3 regions of the Heliomicrobium undosum genome follow, and region 2 is predicted to be linked to each of the others. Evidence: riboswitches for the same ligand, from Rfam matches in the RefSeq annotation. Region 2 holds a riboswitch; each other region holds the start of a gene.
What was found. Region 2 has a riboswitch for S-adenosylmethionine ahead of GTO91_RS11455 (methionine ABC transporter ATP-binding protein). Riboswitches for the same ligand answer to the same signal wherever they lie in the genome.
Positions count from the first base shown of each region.

Region 1 (5,401 bases), on a different contig from region 2:
CCATTGAACACATGCTGACGATCAAGGATAGAACCAAAGAGGCGGAAGCGATGATGGACGCCCTGGACCGTTACTCCCGAGAGATCAACCGGATGACCGAGACGATCACGGCCATCGCCGCTCAGACCAACCTGCTGGCGCTCAATGCGGCCATCGAGGCGGCCCGCGCCGGTGATGCCGGTCGCGGCTTTGCCGTCGTCGCTGACGAGGTGCGCAAACTGGCCGAGGAGTCAAACCGGGGGGCCGGCGAGGTGGCCGAACTGGTGACCAAGGTGTTGGAGAGCGCCGCTGCTGCTGTTACCGCTACCCAGCAGAGCCACAGCGAAGCGGAACGAGGCGCTGCGGTCGTCAAAGAGGCCGGCGAGGCCTTGCAACTGATCCTCCAGGCCGTGCAAGGGACGGAAAAGGCCATCGACGGCATCGTAACCCTGACCAATGAGGAAGTAGCCAGTTCTGACCGCATCATCCGTCTCATCGATTCCATCTCCTCTGTCATTGAAGCGACAGCCGAGCGGGCAGAGACGGTAGCGGCGGCGACAGAGGAGACATCAGCCAGCATGGAGACGATTGCGGCAGCGACAGAAGAGACGAGCGCCATGGCCGTCGAATTGGCCGGTTCGGTGCAGAAGTTTCGATTGCCCGACGTTCGCGCCGTCATGAGCGCCGCTGAACTCCTGGAGAAGGCCAAGTCTGACCACCTGCTCTGGAAGATCCGCATCCAGAACATGCTCAAAGGCTATGAACAGGTCAACCCCGAGGAAGTGACCTCTCACCACCACTGCCGCCTGGGCAAATGGTACTTCGGCGCCGACAACCCCTTTAAGCAAGACCCCGACTTTGTCTCCCTCGACGGTCCCCACGCCCGTGTCCATGAATTTGCCATGAAAGCGGCTGACGCTTTCCGCGCCGGTCAACACGATGTGGCCCAGCAGATGCTCGCTGAGTTGGAGAAAAGCTCTGAGGAGGTTCTCGGCCGGTTGAACCGGTTGATCAGTAAAGCGAAGTGATCCCGTTATGAAACCGGGCCGCGCTGCCCGAAGAAGATCCTTGTTATCTATTCTCTAAGCAAACCATCCTGATGGTGATAGGAAGCTCGCGGAAGGTGATACTAACCCCTGAAGACAAAGGAGGTTGGAGGCCATGCCGCTTCATCCAAAGTCACTAGCCGGGAATACCGGGCAAACCCCTGCAAAGGGTGACGAAAAAAGAGGGTTGCAAAACTCCCAGGGGGACCCTGAGGCTGTTGATGAGATTCAAGAGATTGACGGCATCAGCGGGCTCCAGGAGATCGACACGATACCCGAGATTTCAAAGGATTACTAGCGAAGGGCAACAAAAAAAGGGCTGGTCGCTGAGGCAGCGGCCACGCCCTTTTTCCGTTTTCACACCCTATGTAACAGTGAAGCAGCCTCGGTTTTACAGGATCACCAAAACGCTGTAGAGCAACGCCACGAGGAAGCGGTAGTAGGCGAACGGCGCCAAACCGATCCGCTGCAGCAGCTTTAAGAACCAGACGATGGCCGCCCAGGCGACGACGAAGGAAACGACGAAGCCGAGGGCAAAAAAGGGCAGGTCGGACGCATCGAGGAACTGGTAAGACTTCAACATGTCATAGCCCGTGGCGACGGTCATCATCGGCACGGCGACGATGAAGGAAAACTCGGCGGCTACGGCCGAGGTCATGCCAGCCAGCATGCCGCCGGAAATGGTGGCGCCGGACCGGGAAAAACCGGGCCAGAGGGAGAGGCACTGAGCAAGTCCGACGAAGAGCGCCTGGCGGTAGTTGATCCGTTCGAGATCGTCAACCGGGCGACGGGGACCACGCCACCAGGTAGCCGCCAGCATCAAAAGGCCGCCCAGGACGAGACCGATGACGACGGATTGATCGGAGAAAAGCCCCTTGATCGATTTGTGAAAGAAGAAACCGAGGATGCAAGCCGGCGCCATGGCGATGGCCACATGCCAGATGGTAAAGCCCCGGTCATCGAAACGGATGCCGTCAGCAAAGAGGTTTAAGATCAGGTTTAAGAAACGGTCCCGGTAGAGGACGAGGACCGCCAGGATGGCGCCCAACTGGATGAAGACCTCGAAGGTGGCCGCTTTATCCCCCTCAAAGCCAAGGAGGCTGCCGACGAGGATCATGTGCCCTGTTGAAGACACGGGAATGAACTCTGTGAGGCCTTCCACGATTCCGAGAATGACGGCGACGATATACAGGTTTTCCATGGCAACTCCCCCAACCCTAACATTCCTCTCCTACAATAGGGGAGCCATGGCCTAAAGTCAACGGGAAAGGGCGATTTTACCCTTCAGAAAACAGGCTTGTGCTCAGATAGCGTTCCCCCGTATCGGGCAGGAGGACGACGATGCGCTTGCCCCGGTTTTCCGGTCGCTTGGCCGCCTCGATGGCGGCGAAGGCGGCGGCGCCGGCGGAGATGCCCACGAGCAGCCCCTCCTCCCGGGCCAGGCGGCGGCTGGTTGCGAGGGCGTCGGCGTCAGCGACAGGGAGGATTTCATCGATGAGACCGCTGTCATAGACATCCGGGATGAAGCCGGCGCCGATGCCCTGGATCCCGTGGGGGCCCGGTTTGCCGCCGGAAAGGACGGGAGACCCCGCCGGCTCGACAGCGATGACCTGGAGGTTGGGGTTTCGCTGTTTCAGTGTTTTGGCCGTTCCCGTGATGGTGCCGCCGGTGCCGACGCCGGCGACGAAGATGTCCACCCTGCCGTCTGTGTCTCGCCAGATCTCCTCGCCGGTGGTCACCTGGTGGATGGCGGGATTGGCGGGGTTGGCGAACTGCTGGGGCATGATCGCGCCAGGGGTCTCCTTCACGATCTGCTCCGCCTTTTGCACAGCGCCGCGCATCCCCTCGGCGCCGGGGGTGAGCACCAATTCGGCGCCAAAGGCCTTTAGAAGATTGCGGCGCTCGACGCTCATCGTCTCCGGCATGGTCAGGATCAGCCGGTAGCCGCGGACGGCGGCCACCATGGCCAGGGCAACGCCGGTGTTGCCGCTTGTCGGTTCGACGATGACAGCACCAGGTCGCAACAAGCCCCGTTCTTCGGCGTCCTTGATCATGTTGAGGCCGATGCGATCCTTCACGCTGCCGCCGGGGTTGAAGTACTCCAACTTGGCGATGATCTCCGTCACAGCGCCGCTGTCAGCGACGGATTTCCCGTCACCGCCGTTAGCGCCGCCGCGCGCAACAGCATCGCCGGCAGTTGCCGATCCAAGAATCCGGCGCAGTCGAACCATCGGCGTATTTCCAATCAATGCGGTCACATCCTGGGCAATCCGTTCCATAGAAAACACACTCCTTACTGCAAAAAACCGACTATCTAAGTCGGAATATCTTATTTTTTTACTAGACTCCATGATAGAAGGGGTGGGGAATCCTGTCAAGGAAAGGGAGGTTTTTCGCAAAGAAAAGTATTTGTCTAATCAGCGAAAAAAACTCTTGACGTCTGACTGTGATTCCCGGTAATGTATAGTCAATCCGGTTGACGCCGGAAAAATCGAATAAGACGCTCTTATCAAGAGTTGGTGGAGGGACTGGCCCGATGAAGCCCGGCAACCAGCAGGCATGCCTGCATGGTGCCAATTCCTGCAGGGGAAACCCTGAAAGATAAGACTTGCCCTGTCTTTATGACGGTCTTCTCTTTCAGAGAAGACCGTTTTTGTTTGGGCAGATAAATAGCGCACAGATGAAGAATCAATCACGAAAAGGAGAGGTTTCGCATATGCGCATCGATTCACTGTTGGCCCAGGGGGGCAACGGCAAAGACGCAGGCACAGGCGCCGTTAGTTTCCCCATCTACCAGTCGGCCACCTTCCGTCATCCGGCTTTGGGCGAAAGCACCGGCTTTGATTACAGCCGCTCGGGGAACCCCACCCGTCAGGTTCTCGAAGAGCTGATCGCCAAACTGGAGGGCGGGCGACGCGGACTGGCCTTTGCATCTGGCCTGGCGGCGATCACCGCCGTTATGTCACTCTTTAGATCCGGAGATCATTTCATTCTCTGTGAAGACCTCTACGGGGGGACCTACCGGCTCCTAGACCAGGTTTTTCGTCCCTGGGGGTTTACGGCGAACTATGTGGATACGAGTGATCCGGAACAGGTGAGCAAAGCGATTACGGCCCGGACGAAGGCGATATTGGTTGAAACCCCCACCAACCCGACGATGAAAGTCACCGATCTCCGGCAAATCCGGCGGATTTGCGACGAACACGAATTATTGTTGATCGTCGACAACACCTTTATGAGCCCCTACTTGCAGCGGCCCATCGAGTTTGGCGCCGATATCGTCGTTCACAGTGGCACGAAGTATCTGGGTGGACATAACGATGTGGTGGCCGGTCTGGCCGTAGCCGCCACAGAAGAACTTGGTGAAAAGCTGGCTTTCTATCAAAACGCCACCGGCGCCATCCTCGGCCCTTTTGATTCATGGCTGCTTGTGCGCGGCATGAAGACCTTGGGAATACGACTGGACCGGGCGCAGGAAAACGCGAGCGCCATCGCCCGCTGGATGTCATCCCATCCCGCTGTGGAACAGGTGTATTATATCGGCCTCGATAATCACCCAGGCAGAGAGGTTCATTTTCAGCAGGCCGGCGGGCCTGGGGCGATGATATCCTTTACCCTTCGCGATGCCGGAAAAGTCCCGGAGACGCTGTCGCGGATCAAAATGATCTCTTTTGCCGAAAGCCTGGGCGGCGTTGAATCGCTGCTCACCTTCCCGGCACGCCAGACCCACGGCGATATCCCCGAGGATATCCGCCGGCGCTGCGGCGTTAACGACCGCCTGTTGCGGTTGTCCGTCGGGATTGAAAATGTCCACGATTTAATCAATGATCTGGAGCAGGCCTTGGCCTGAAAAATTCTCATCTGCGTACGAAAATGGTGATTGACAGATAACCCGACAGCCTTTAATATCATAAATGTAAATCGAAAAACTCGGAATTAACCAACGCTGACCGGATAGACCGGAGGCCGAGGCGCTTCGATCCAAGACAGGGATCGAAACCCTTGGCCTCTTTTTGTCTAGATAAGGGGGAGTGGCATGGACTGTATCAACGATTTCCCCGTCCGCTGCAGCCAAGCAGTTCATGACGACCGGGGCAACGGATGTAGGGACTTTCAAAAAACCTACGGATATATAGGTGTATCCTTCACAGGTGTTTTGCTAAGCGGTGCGAGGTCGCGCCGATATACCACTAGCGATGTGTATGAACGACACGGAAAAATGAAGGAGGATGTTTTCCATGGCCAAAATTGCCAACAATATCACTGACCTGATCGGCAAAACGCCGCTTGTTCGGCTGAACCGCGTGACCGAAGGGCTGGAAGCGGACGTGGTCGCCAAGCTGGAGTACTTCAATCCCGGCGGCAGCGTGAAAGAC
Region 1 is NZ_WXEY01000008.1:82,282-87,682, reverse strand. It holds gene GTO91_RS09500 (methyl-accepting chemotaxis protein) at 1-1,007, shown strand, start outside; gene GTO91_RS09495 (hypothetical protein) at 1,141-1,323, shown strand; gene GTO91_RS09490 (undecaprenyl-diphosphate phosphatase) at 1,417-2,226, opposite strand; gene cysK (cysteine synthase A) at 2,303-3,304, opposite strand; SAM riboswitch class I at 3,529-3,633, shown strand; gene GTO91_RS09480 (trans-sulfuration enzyme family protein) at 3,742-4,875, shown strand; gene cysK (cysteine synthase A) at 5,264-5,401, shown strand, end outside.
Region 1: linked by a shared signal. The riboswitch ahead of GTO91_RS09480 (trans-sulfuration enzyme family protein) and the one ahead of GTO91_RS11455 (methionine ABC transporter ATP-binding protein) in region 2 are both predicted to bind S-adenosylmethionine.

Region 2 (5,401 bases):
GAAGTTCACCGCTGTTACGGATGCTTCAGGCTGTTGTTTTTATATCCGGCCTTTTCGTGCTTTGATGTTGGCTATAATGGCTTTTTCCGAGCGATCAGAGAACTCTGTCGCCGCCACAGCGGTGATGTTTTCTGGATCCTGAGCGGCCACATGGCGGACCGTCTGGGTCGAATCGGGAATAGGTTTTTCCGGTGTCATTTGGCTGTCCCTCCTCATGCGTTTGACCAACTCGCTATTGAAGGCAGTAAGCCTAGTATGTCCAAGAACAGCCTGGGTACCGGGGAGAAAAAGCGGCCTGTAACTCGAGGCAGTAGTTAAAAGGCCGGCACGACAGCCCCTTGGTACTTCTCACCGATGAACTTCTTCACTTCGGGGCTGGTGAGCGCCTTGACGAGCTTCTGGATCGCTTCGTTGTTCTCGTTGCCGTTCTTGACGACGACGATGTTCACATAGGGCGAGTCCTTGCCTTCCATCGTCAGGGCGTCTTTGAGGGGGTTGAGGCCGGCGCCGAGGGCGAAGTTGGTGTTGATAACAGCGATGTCGGCGTCATCGAGGATTTTGGGCAGCATGGCCGCTTCCAGTTCGGTGATCACGAGGCCTTTCGAGTTCTCTTTGATGTCTTTGGTGGTCGCCTTCACGCCGGCGTTGGGGTCAAGTTTGATGAGGCCGGCTGACTGGAGGAGCAACAAGGCGCGGCCGCCGTTGGTCGGATCGTTCGGGATGGCGACTCTGGCCTTTTCCTTCAGGTCGGCGAGGGACTTTACTTTGTGAGAGTAGACGCCCATGGGCTCCACATGGACGCCGGCCACGGTCTTCAGATCCAGCTTATGTTCGTCGGCGAAGGTGTCCAGATAGGGCTTATGCTGAAAGAAGTTGGCGTCAAGTTCACCGTCAGCTAGGGCCAGGTTGGGCTGCACATAGTCGTTAAACTCGACGATCTTCAGTTCAATGCCGTCCTTGGCCAGGAGATCCTTAGCGATCTTCGCGATCTCGGCATGGGGCACCGGGGAGACGCCAAAGCGGATCGTCTTCGATTGGGCTGCCGTTTGGCCGTTATTGCCGCCGGCGGCTTTGCCGGTCGTATCCTTGGCGCCGCAGCCGGCTGCGCCGAGGGCGGCTACGGATAGCACCAGGAGGCCGCCAATGAGGCGGGTGACTTTTTTCTGCAACAGTTGGTTGAACATAATTGTGATTCTCCTTGTCTGTTTTTTGCTGTGGTGTTGGTGAGTTTCTCTGTGTCTGTATTTCCTGCAACCTGTGTTTCCGGGGCATCTAAGCGCCCGATACTTTTCTGCGTTTAAGGTCTTTTCTGCGTTACAGTTTTCTAAGGTGTTCTTCTTGCACATTAGCTGTGTTCTCTGTGTTCCTCTGCTTCCTTAAGGTGCTTTTCCTGGAGCCTTCGCTCGCCCCTTTCTCGCCGCAGAAAGGCGAACGCTATTTTGTCAGCTTTTCACACCAGCCCGCGGCGCTTGCGGATCCGCCCGGTGAGCCAGTCGCCGAGGCTCTGGAAGACCTGCACCATGGCCACCAGTACCACGACCGTCACCCAGGTCACATCGCTGTTGTTGCGCATGTAGCCTTCTCGGATCGCCAGATCGCCCAAACCACCTCCTCCCACAGCGCCGGCCATGGCCGAGTAGCCGATCAAGGTCACAAAGGTGATGATGATCCCCAGCAGCAGGCCGGGCAACGCTTCCGGCAGGAGCACCTTGCTGATGATCTGTCCTGGTGTCGCCCCCATGGCCCTAGCCGCCTCGATGATGCCCTTGTCGACCTCTTTGAGGGAGGCCTCGATGATGCGGGCCACGAAGGGGATGGCGGCGACGGTGAGGGGGACGATGGCGGCCTGGGTGCCGATGCGGCTGCCCACGAGCAGCTTGGTCAGGGGCAGGATGGCCACCAGCAGGATGATAAAGGGGATGGAGCGGAAGATGTTGACGGCGATGGCGAGGAAGCTGTTGACGAGCCGGTTGGGCAGGACGCCGGCTTTCTCCGTCACGACCAGGAGGATGCCCAAGGGGATGCCGAGGAGCGTCGAAAGGCCGGTCGCCGCGATAACCATGTAAAAGGTCTCCCATGTGGCCTGCAAGTACGTCTCATTCACGGTCGATCACCTCCACCTTCACATCGCGGGAGCGGATATAGGCGAGCGCCTCGTCGACCTTGACCGCTTCGCCAGTCAACTCCAACAGCAGCGTGCCGAAGGGTGTCTCGCGGACGGTGTCGATGTTCCCGAAGAGGATGTTGGCGTCGACGCTAAAACGGCGGATGACTGAAGCGAGAAGGGGCTCTTCTGTCGCGCCCCCTGCAAAGGTGATCCGAATGAGGCGACCGCCGTTGCTGCGCTGAAAAGTACCTGCCGCGAGGAGGTGGCGGAGCTTCTCCCCCTCGAGGGCGCCCCGGACGAATTCCTTGACGACGGGCGAACGGGGATTGGTAAAGACCTCGCGCACTGGTCCAGCCTCGATGATCCTGCCGCCTTCGATGAAGGCCACCTCGTCGCAGATCTCCTGGATGACCTGCATCTCATGGGTGATCAGGACGACGGTCAGGTTGAAGCGCCGGTTGATGTCGGCGATGAGTCGCAGGATGGACTGGGTCGTCTGGGGATCGAGGGCGGAGGTGGCTTCGTCACAGAGCAGGATCTTCGGGTGGTTGGCCAGCGCCCTGGCGATACCGACGCGTTGCTTCTGGCCGCCGCTCAGGTGGGCCACATAGGTGTCTTCCTTGTCTTCCAGCCCGACGAGGGGCAGCAGTTCCTTCACCCGCGCCCGGATCTGCGCTTTGTCCATACCGGCGATCTCCAGGGGGAAGGCGATGTTCTCGCCGACGGTGCGGGAGGTGAGCAGGTTGAAGTGCTGAAAGATCATGCCGATCTGCTGGCGAAGCGCGCGCAAGCGGCTATCGTCAAATCGGGCGATGTCCTCGCCGTCGATGACGACGCTGCCCTCGCTGGGCCGCTCCAGCATGTTGATCGTGCGGATGAGGGTGCTCTTGCCGGCGCCGCTCGGCCCGATGATGCCGTAGATTTTTCCCTCAGGGATGGTAAGGTTGATCCCGTCGAGGGCGGTGAAGAGCCCCCCGGCGGCGGGGAAGACTTTTTTCAGGTTGCGGATTTCGATCATGGTGTCTCCTCGTTTCGGTGAAGTGTAAAAACTCGCTGACATGAAAAACGCTGGTGACGCGAAAAAATGATGGTACAAAACAAAAAACCTCTTCGACAAGAAGAGGTTTTTGCGCACGCTTATTCCCCTCCTTATCTCCCGGGATGCGTCGCATCCCGCAGGAATTGGCACCGTGTTATACATAACCGGTTGCCGGGCGTCATCGGGCCAGTCCCTCAGCCATCTCTTGATAAGAAGTCCGTATTTCGTTGTCACGCACTTGAGTATAACAAGCACAAGCTTCGCTTGTCAATCGGTTTTTTCTACTCCTCCCCCGGTCCATGGGGAGTCGGCCTTGCCACGCCGGTGCGCCGCGCCACCTCGACGACGGCCCGGGCGACGACCGAGGCCACCTCTTCATGGAAGATGGAGGGGATGATGTGTTCGGCTGACAACTCCTCCTCGGGAACGAGGCCGGCCAAGGCGTAGGCGGCGGCTAAGGACATCTCGTCGCTAATCGTCCTGGCGTGGCAGTCGAGGGCGCCCCGAAAGATGCCGGGGAAGGCCAGGGCGTTGTTGATCTGGTTGGGGTAGTCGGATCGGCCGGTGGCGATGACGCCGGCGATGTCATGGACCGTCTCGGGCTCGATCTCCGGTTCGGGATTGGCCAGGGCGAAGATGACAGGCCGGGCGGCCATGGTCTCCACATCGGCCCGGTCTAAGACACCGGGACCGGAGACACCGATAAACACGTCGGCGCCGGCGACAACCTTTTTCAGGGGTCCCTTGACACAGCCTGCGTTGGTGTGTTCGGCGATCCATCGTTTGGACGGCTGCGACGGCCCTTCATCCCGGGAGATCGCCCCTTTGCGGTCGCAGACGATGAGGTCTGTGGCGCCGGCCTTCAGCAGCATGGCGGTGATGGCCATACCGGCTGCGCCGGCGCCGGCGATGACGATCCGCGCCTGCGCCAGTTCCTTGCCTACCACCTTCAGTGCGTTCAGGAGCCCTGCCAGGGTGACGATGGCCGTCCCGTGCTGGTCGTCGTGAAAGACGGGGATGTCAAGGATTTCGGACAGCCGCTGCTCGATCTCGAAGCACTTCGGCGCAGCGATGTCTTCCAAATTGATGCCGCCAAAGGCCGGGGCGATGGCCCGGACGGCGTCGATGATCGCCTGCGGCTCATGGACGTCCAGGCAGATGGGCACGGCATTGATGCCGGCAAAGCGCTTAAAGAGGACCGCCTTGCCCTCCATGACCGGCAAAGCGGCCGCCGGACCGAGGTCGCCCAGGCCGAGGACGGCGGATCCGTCGGTGACGATAGCGATGGCGTTACCCTTCATCGTGAGAGGAAAGGCCATGTCCGGCTCCCGAGCGATCAACTCGGAGATAGCGCCGACGCCGGGAGTGTAGATCAGGGAGAGGTCTTCCCGGTTGGCGACGGGACAGCGGGAACGTACCTCGATTTTGCCGCCCACGTGGCGGAGAAAGACACGGTCGGCCACGCGGATGACCTGCACACCCGGCGTCTCCCGCAGTTCCGCCAGCAGACGCTCAAAGGCGCGGCTGTCGTGGAGGCGGACCATCAGTTCCCGTATCACGTGGGTGGTCGAGGCCGACACCAGGTCGATCGATCCCGGGTGCCCCTCATGGGCGGCGATAATCGAAAGCACCTGGGCCAACATCCCCGGCTGGTTTTCCAGTTTGAGACGCAGCAACACGTTCACCGCAATCGACATGACAACACTCCCTATCTTGGCGCCGCGTGAGCGGGCGCGAGTATGTAGAGTAGACCCTCGTTTCTGTCATCCCTTCACAGGAAGTATTGCACATTTTCCCCTTCAATCCCTTCACAAAGTCCAGAAAAAAAGAAAAAAGGGACTTATTACAATCCCTTTTTATCAAAAATTTAATATGGATGAATGGAGGTGGTGTCTAGCCTGAGAAGGGCGCTCTAGGGGTCCATGCGAAACTGTTTGGCTTTTTCTTGGAGCGATTGAGCGGACTGGCTGAGCTGGCCGCTGCGTTCGGCCATCTCCTCGGCCACAGCCGCCTGCTCCTGCGTAGAGGCGGCCAGTTGTTGCGAAAGGGCCGAAAACTCGCCGGCCACCCCTTCGATCACCCCGGCCGACGCGTTCATCGCTTTCACGGAGGCAGAGATCATATCGACGGCTTCCTGCATCTGACGAACACTGCCTTCAGTGCGCATGGCCGACCCGATGACCTGCTCCAACGCTGCGGCCCCTTGCCGGATCAGGCCCACCTGCTCGCCGATCGATGTCACGTTGGCGTTCATC
Region 2 is NZ_WXEY01000012.1:10,091-15,491, reverse strand. It holds gene GTO91_RS11470 (hypothetical protein) at 40-198, opposite strand; gene GTO91_RS11465 (MetQ/NlpA family ABC transporter substrate-binding protein) at 315-1,184, opposite strand; gene GTO91_RS11460 (methionine ABC transporter permease) at 1,451-2,104, opposite strand; gene GTO91_RS11455 (methionine ABC transporter ATP-binding protein) at 2,097-3,125, opposite strand; SAM riboswitch class I at 3,254-3,361, opposite strand; gene GTO91_RS11450 (NAD-dependent malic enzyme) at 3,428-4,843, opposite strand; gene GTO91_RS11445 (methyl-accepting chemotaxis protein) at 5,059-5,401, opposite strand, start outside.

Region 3 (5,401 bases), on a different contig from region 2:
AAAGCAGGACATCGGAGGCGAGGCGCCAGGAGGGGACGGCTACTTCGGTGTCCGTTGCTGCGGTCAGGGCATCGGTGATCATGTTGACGGCGCCCTCGCGGAGCCGGATGTGACTGGGGAGCGAATCGGCAAAGCGAACGGCGGCAACGCGGGCCTCTTTGGGATCCTTGGAGGGTATGTAGGTCCAGTTGTTGACATCTACGGCGGCGATTTCTTTATTGGGGAGGAAGGCGAACGTCTCTTCTCCGATATACAGGGTGATGGTTCCACCCGATAAAACAGGAGCGACAGGGGTGGTGTCGGTCGTCCCCGGGGTATTGGGGTTATCTGGGGTAGCGGGATTAGCTGGGTTGGCCGGTTTAGCTGGGATAGCTGGGTCGGCCGAATTAGCCGGGACCGGGTCAACTGAGGTAGCAGGGCTAGTGGGGACAGCGGGAGCAACCGGATCAACTGTGCTCGGCGCCGTAGGTGTGGACGGAATGACCCTGGACGGTGTTGATGTAGATGGCGTTGTCAATCCCGCGCCCGAGGAGGCAGCGGTCAACGGGGTTTTCCCCGGAGGGGTTGTCGCAGTCGAAGTCGGGTTAGACGGTGTCAAGACGGAAGGCGTAGACGTAGTCGTCGCGCCAGGCAAAACCGCTGCCAGCGCCGCCGGCGGCGGCATCGACGCGGGCGCTTTGCGCAATGGCAGCGCTTCCGCCTCACTGCAGGCGAAGACCTGAACGAGGGCGAAGACCAACAGGCAGGATCGGACCGAACGTTTCAAAGAACCACCTCCGCCAATAATGGGTCAACCGAAGAAGACCAAAAAGAAAAAATGGAAAAAATATCCTACTATACCTATTTATTCAAATTAAACTGAAAATAGAAGGGCTAGTTCCCAAAAGAATAGAAGGGCGAAAACAAAAAAAGAGCCGGGCCTTTATCCCGACTCATAAGTCTCCTTGTCCGCGTGAAGCGGACAGATGATGATGCTCATCCTTATTAACGCGATTAGCGTTATGAGCGAATGCTTTTGTTTTTACCGTTTTTCCAGTTCGAAGTTGACCTTGTTCCCGTCACTGGTGACCACAACAGTGCCGTTTTTATCTGCCCGGAAGACCTCCACGCTGGCTTTGGCCAGTTTGTCGAGGGTTTTTTTGTGGGGATGGCCGTAGTCGTTGCCGTCGCCCACCGGAATGAAGGCGTATTTCGGCGATACCGCCTTCAGGAAGGGGCTTGTGGTGGAACTGGTGCTGCCGTGGTGCCCCACCTTCAGCACATCTGCTTTCAGATCATATCCCTGGGCCAGCATTTCACCTTCCGATTTTGCCTCGGCGTCGCCGGTCAGCAGGAAGGAGGTCTTGCCGTAGTTGACCTTGAGGACAGCGCTGTAATCGTTCATCTCTTCATAACCGGTCCCGTTCGGCGCGAGGAAGACGCCGTCCATATCGGGCACATCCAGTTTCACGCCGCCTTTCGCTTCCACCCGTTTGGCGCCGCTCGCCTTTACGGCGTTTAAAAAATACTCAAAGGTTTTCGTGGTTGTCGTCGCCTTGGGCATGTACACCTGGCCGACAGGGTAGCTTTTGAGGACTTTATCAAGTCCCCCGATGTGATCCTCATGGGGGTGGGTGGCCACGACGGCGGCCAGTTCTTTGACCCCTTGGCGCTTCAGGTAATCGACAACCAGCCGGCCGTCATCTACATTGCCGCCGTCAACAAGGACGAAACGCCCGCCGGGGGATTGGAGCAGGATGGAATCCGCCTGTCCCACATCAATGAAATGAACGCGCAATACGTCCTGGGCAGCCCTTTGGGGTGAGGCTGCCTGTGTCGTCGTTGTGGATGGCGATCCTCCCGAGCCGGGAGCTTTTGCGCTAGGCGACGGTTTGGAGCAGCCCGTCAGCGCCAAGGCGAGGACCAGCAGGCACAGAAAAAGCGGTTTCAACCAGCGATTGCGCAACAGAAGGCCTCCTTCTTTTTCATGGAATCTTAATGTCGATCCGACAACGATGATGTATTCCACGGGGACAAGCCATTCCCTCCATCGGAGTGGAAGATAAATAGAAGCTTGGTCGAGGCAAGCTGCCCGACCGGTAGTGGGTGATAACATAGTCAGTAAATTTTCTGTTACCTTTCATTTTTTCAATTGACGGCAACCGCTGTCACGGGTACAATAAACTCCAAGCGCTTGCCCATTATGGAGCCGGCCGAAAATTGAAGACACTCATCCAGAGAGGTGGAGGGAAAGGGCCCGATGAAACCCGGCAACCCGTCGCAAACAGTGGGAACTGATGCGACATGGTGCCAATTCCTTCAGGACGGACTCGTCCTGGCAGATGAGGCGGATAGAAGTATACCCCCTGCGTCTGCGCAGGGGGTTTTTGCATCCCGCCCGTACCCCCTTGAAGGGTGTTATAACGTTATGAAAGACGAGAAGGGAGCACAGCCATGACAGAGAAAAAATGGCGCTTTGACACGATCGCCCTGCACGAAGGCCATGTGCCCGACCAGGACACCCTTTCCCGGGCGGTTCCGATCTATCAGACCACTTCCTATGTGTTTCGTGATGTGGAGCATGCCGCCAACCTCTTTGCCCTGAAAGAGCCCGGTCACATCTACACCCGCATCGACAACCCGACGACTGACGTGCTGGAAAAACGGCTTGCCGCCCTCGATGGCGGCGTCGGCGCATTGGCCCTCTCCTCGGGCCAGTCGGCCATCACCCTGTCCATCCTGAACATATGCTCTGCCGGTGACGAGATCGTCGCTGCCACCAGCCTCTACGGCGGCACCTACAACCTCTTCACCCATACGCTGCCTCGTCTCGGTGTCAAGATCCGCTTTGTCGATCCCTCGAACACCGACAATTTTCGGGCTGCCATCAACGAAAAGACGAAGGCCATCTACGGCGAGATCATCGGCAACCCCAAGTGTGACGTGCTCGACATCGAGGCTGTCGCCGCTGTGGCCCATGAAGCCGGCATCCCCCTAATCGTTGACAACACCTTCGGCACGCCCGCCCTCTGCCGGCCCATTGACTTCGGCGCCGACATCGTCGTCTACTCGGCCACCAAGTTCATCGGCGGTCACGGCACCTCCATCGGCGGTGTCATCGTCGATTCGGGCAAGTTTGACTGGGCTCAGAACGACAAGTTCCCCGGGTTCATCAACCCCGACCCGAGCTACCACGGCGTCGTCTACGCCAAGGACATCGGCCCGGCGGCCTTCGTCGTCAAAGCGCGTCTGCAACTCCTGCGCGATATGGGCAACTGTATCAGCCCTTTCAACTCCTTCTTGTTGCTCCACGGTGTGGAGACCCTCTCCCTGCGGATGGATCGCCATGTGAGCAACACTCGCCACATCGTCGACTTCCTGCGGAACCACCCGCTGGTCAGTTGGGTTTCCTACCCCGAGTGCAGCGACCACGCCTCCTGCGATCTGGCGAAAAAATACCTGCCCAAGGGCGCCGGCGCCATCCTCACCTTCGGCATCAAAGGCGGCGTCGAAGGGGGGCGTCGTTTCATCGACAGCCTGCAGATCTTCTCCCACCTGGCCAACGTGGGCGACGCCAAGTCCCTCGTCATCCACCCGGCGTCGACGACCCACAGCCAACTCTCCGAGGAGGCTTTGCGCGCCGCCGGCGTCAGCCCCGATCTGGTGCGCCTCTCCATCGGTCTGGAAGACCCGGACGATTTGATAGAAGACCTTGATCAGGCGCTGCGGGCCGCCGAAGGCCGGGCGTAAGAAGGCGGGATCCGAATGAGCACTGGGGCCGTTGCCAACTGGGGGTTGATGGGAAGCCGCGAACGGATCGTCCAACCCCAAACGTTTACCTTCGCCGAGGGGTCCGACGCCTTTGTGCTGGAATCGGGCAGCCGGCTCGGCCCCATCACGGTGGCCTATGAGACCTATGGCGTCCTGAACCGGGAACGCTCCAACGCCATCCTGATCGCCCACGCATTGACGGGGGATCATCACGCCGCCGGCAAGAACCACCCGGCCGAAAAGGCGCCGGGCTGGTGGGACGACCTGATCGGCCCGGGCAAGCCCTTTGACACGAACCGCTTTTTCATCATCTGTTCCAACGTCCTCGGCGGCTGCCGGGGAACGACGGGGCCGGCCAGCATCAACCCGGAGACGGGACGTCCCTATGGGATGGACTTTCCTGTCTACACCATCCGCGACATGGTGCGGGTGCAGAAGGCGCTCATCGATCACCTGGGCATCGAACGGCTGTTGCTCGTGGCTGGCGGTTCCATGGGCGGCATGCAGGTCCTCGAATGGGGCGTCACCTACCCGGACATGATGGACGGCCTGCTGCCCATCGCCACGGCCGGCCGCATGACGGCCATGGGCATCGCCTTCAACGAGATCATGCGCCGCACGATCATGCTCGATCCCGCCTGGAACGGCGGTGACTACGCGCCCGGAAAAGGGCCGGCCCAGGGCCTCGCCATCGCCCGGATGCTCGGCATGGTCACCTACCGCAGCGACGAACTCTTCACCGCCCGGTTCGGACGACGGATGACGAACAACCAGCCGAAGGCATACTTTGATTTTGACAACCGCTTCGAGATCGAGAGCTACCTGCACTACCAGGGCGACAAACTGGTCCAACGTTTTGACGCCAACACCTACATGTACCTCTGCAAGGCCATGGACTTGCTTGATGTAGGCCGCGGCCGCGGCGGCTACGAGAAGGCACTCGCCTCCATCGCCGCCCGGACGCTTTTCATCGGCGTTGATTCCGACTGGATCTACCCGCCCGTCTATATGATCGAGATGGCCGAGATCATGAAAAAAGCCGGCTGTGACGCCGGCTACTGGGAACTGAAAAGCCCCCACGGTCACGACGCCTTCTTGGTCGAGTTTGAACGGATGCGCCCCGTTGTGGCGTCCTTTGTCAATGGGATCGCCGATATGAGGCAGGTGTAGCGGAGGCGGGTCTCAACGGGCGGCATGAAATGCGGTTCGCTTATTCAGATATTCAGGGCGTTATGCCGGCGCAATCCAAGGGGAGCCCCGTCGATAGAAACCAAACCATGCAGCAATCGAAGCAGAACATCAGCAAGAAGGGGCGCCGGGGCGCCCCTTTTCCTATGGGAAGGGAGGAAACGGTCATGAAAGTGAACACCCTGCTCCCGCTCTTCAACATGGTCTTTTTTTTCGCCTGGGGCTTCGCTCTTAAAAAGGGACAGACGGTGGAATGGCTGGCCGGTTACGATGAGGCGAAGGACAAGGAGGGCCTCGTCCGTTGGGTGGCAAACCAATTTATCGCTATCGGCGCCGTTTCGCTGCTGCTGATCCTGGCAGGGCCGGTGATTCCCGAACGTTTTGCCTATGTCTATTTCTTCGGGTATCTCCTGGTGCTGGCGCTCTGGTTGAGCCGTGTTTCTGATGTTGCGCGGAAGTATTA
Region 3 is NZ_WXEY01000021.1:41,525-46,925, reverse strand. It holds gene GTO91_RS14480 (VanW family protein) at 1-766, opposite strand, end outside; gene GTO91_RS14475 (ComEC/Rec2 family competence protein) at 1,022-1,930, opposite strand; SAM riboswitch class I at 2,207-2,328, shown strand; gene GTO91_RS14470 (homocysteine synthase) at 2,434-3,729, shown strand; gene metX (homoserine O-acetyltransferase MetX) at 3,745-4,920, shown strand; gene GTO91_RS14460 (DUF3784 domain-containing protein) at 5,106-5,401, shown strand, end outside.
Region 3: linked by a shared signal. The riboswitch ahead of GTO91_RS14470 (homocysteine synthase) and the one ahead of GTO91_RS11455 (methionine ABC transporter ATP-binding protein) in region 2 are both predicted to bind S-adenosylmethionine.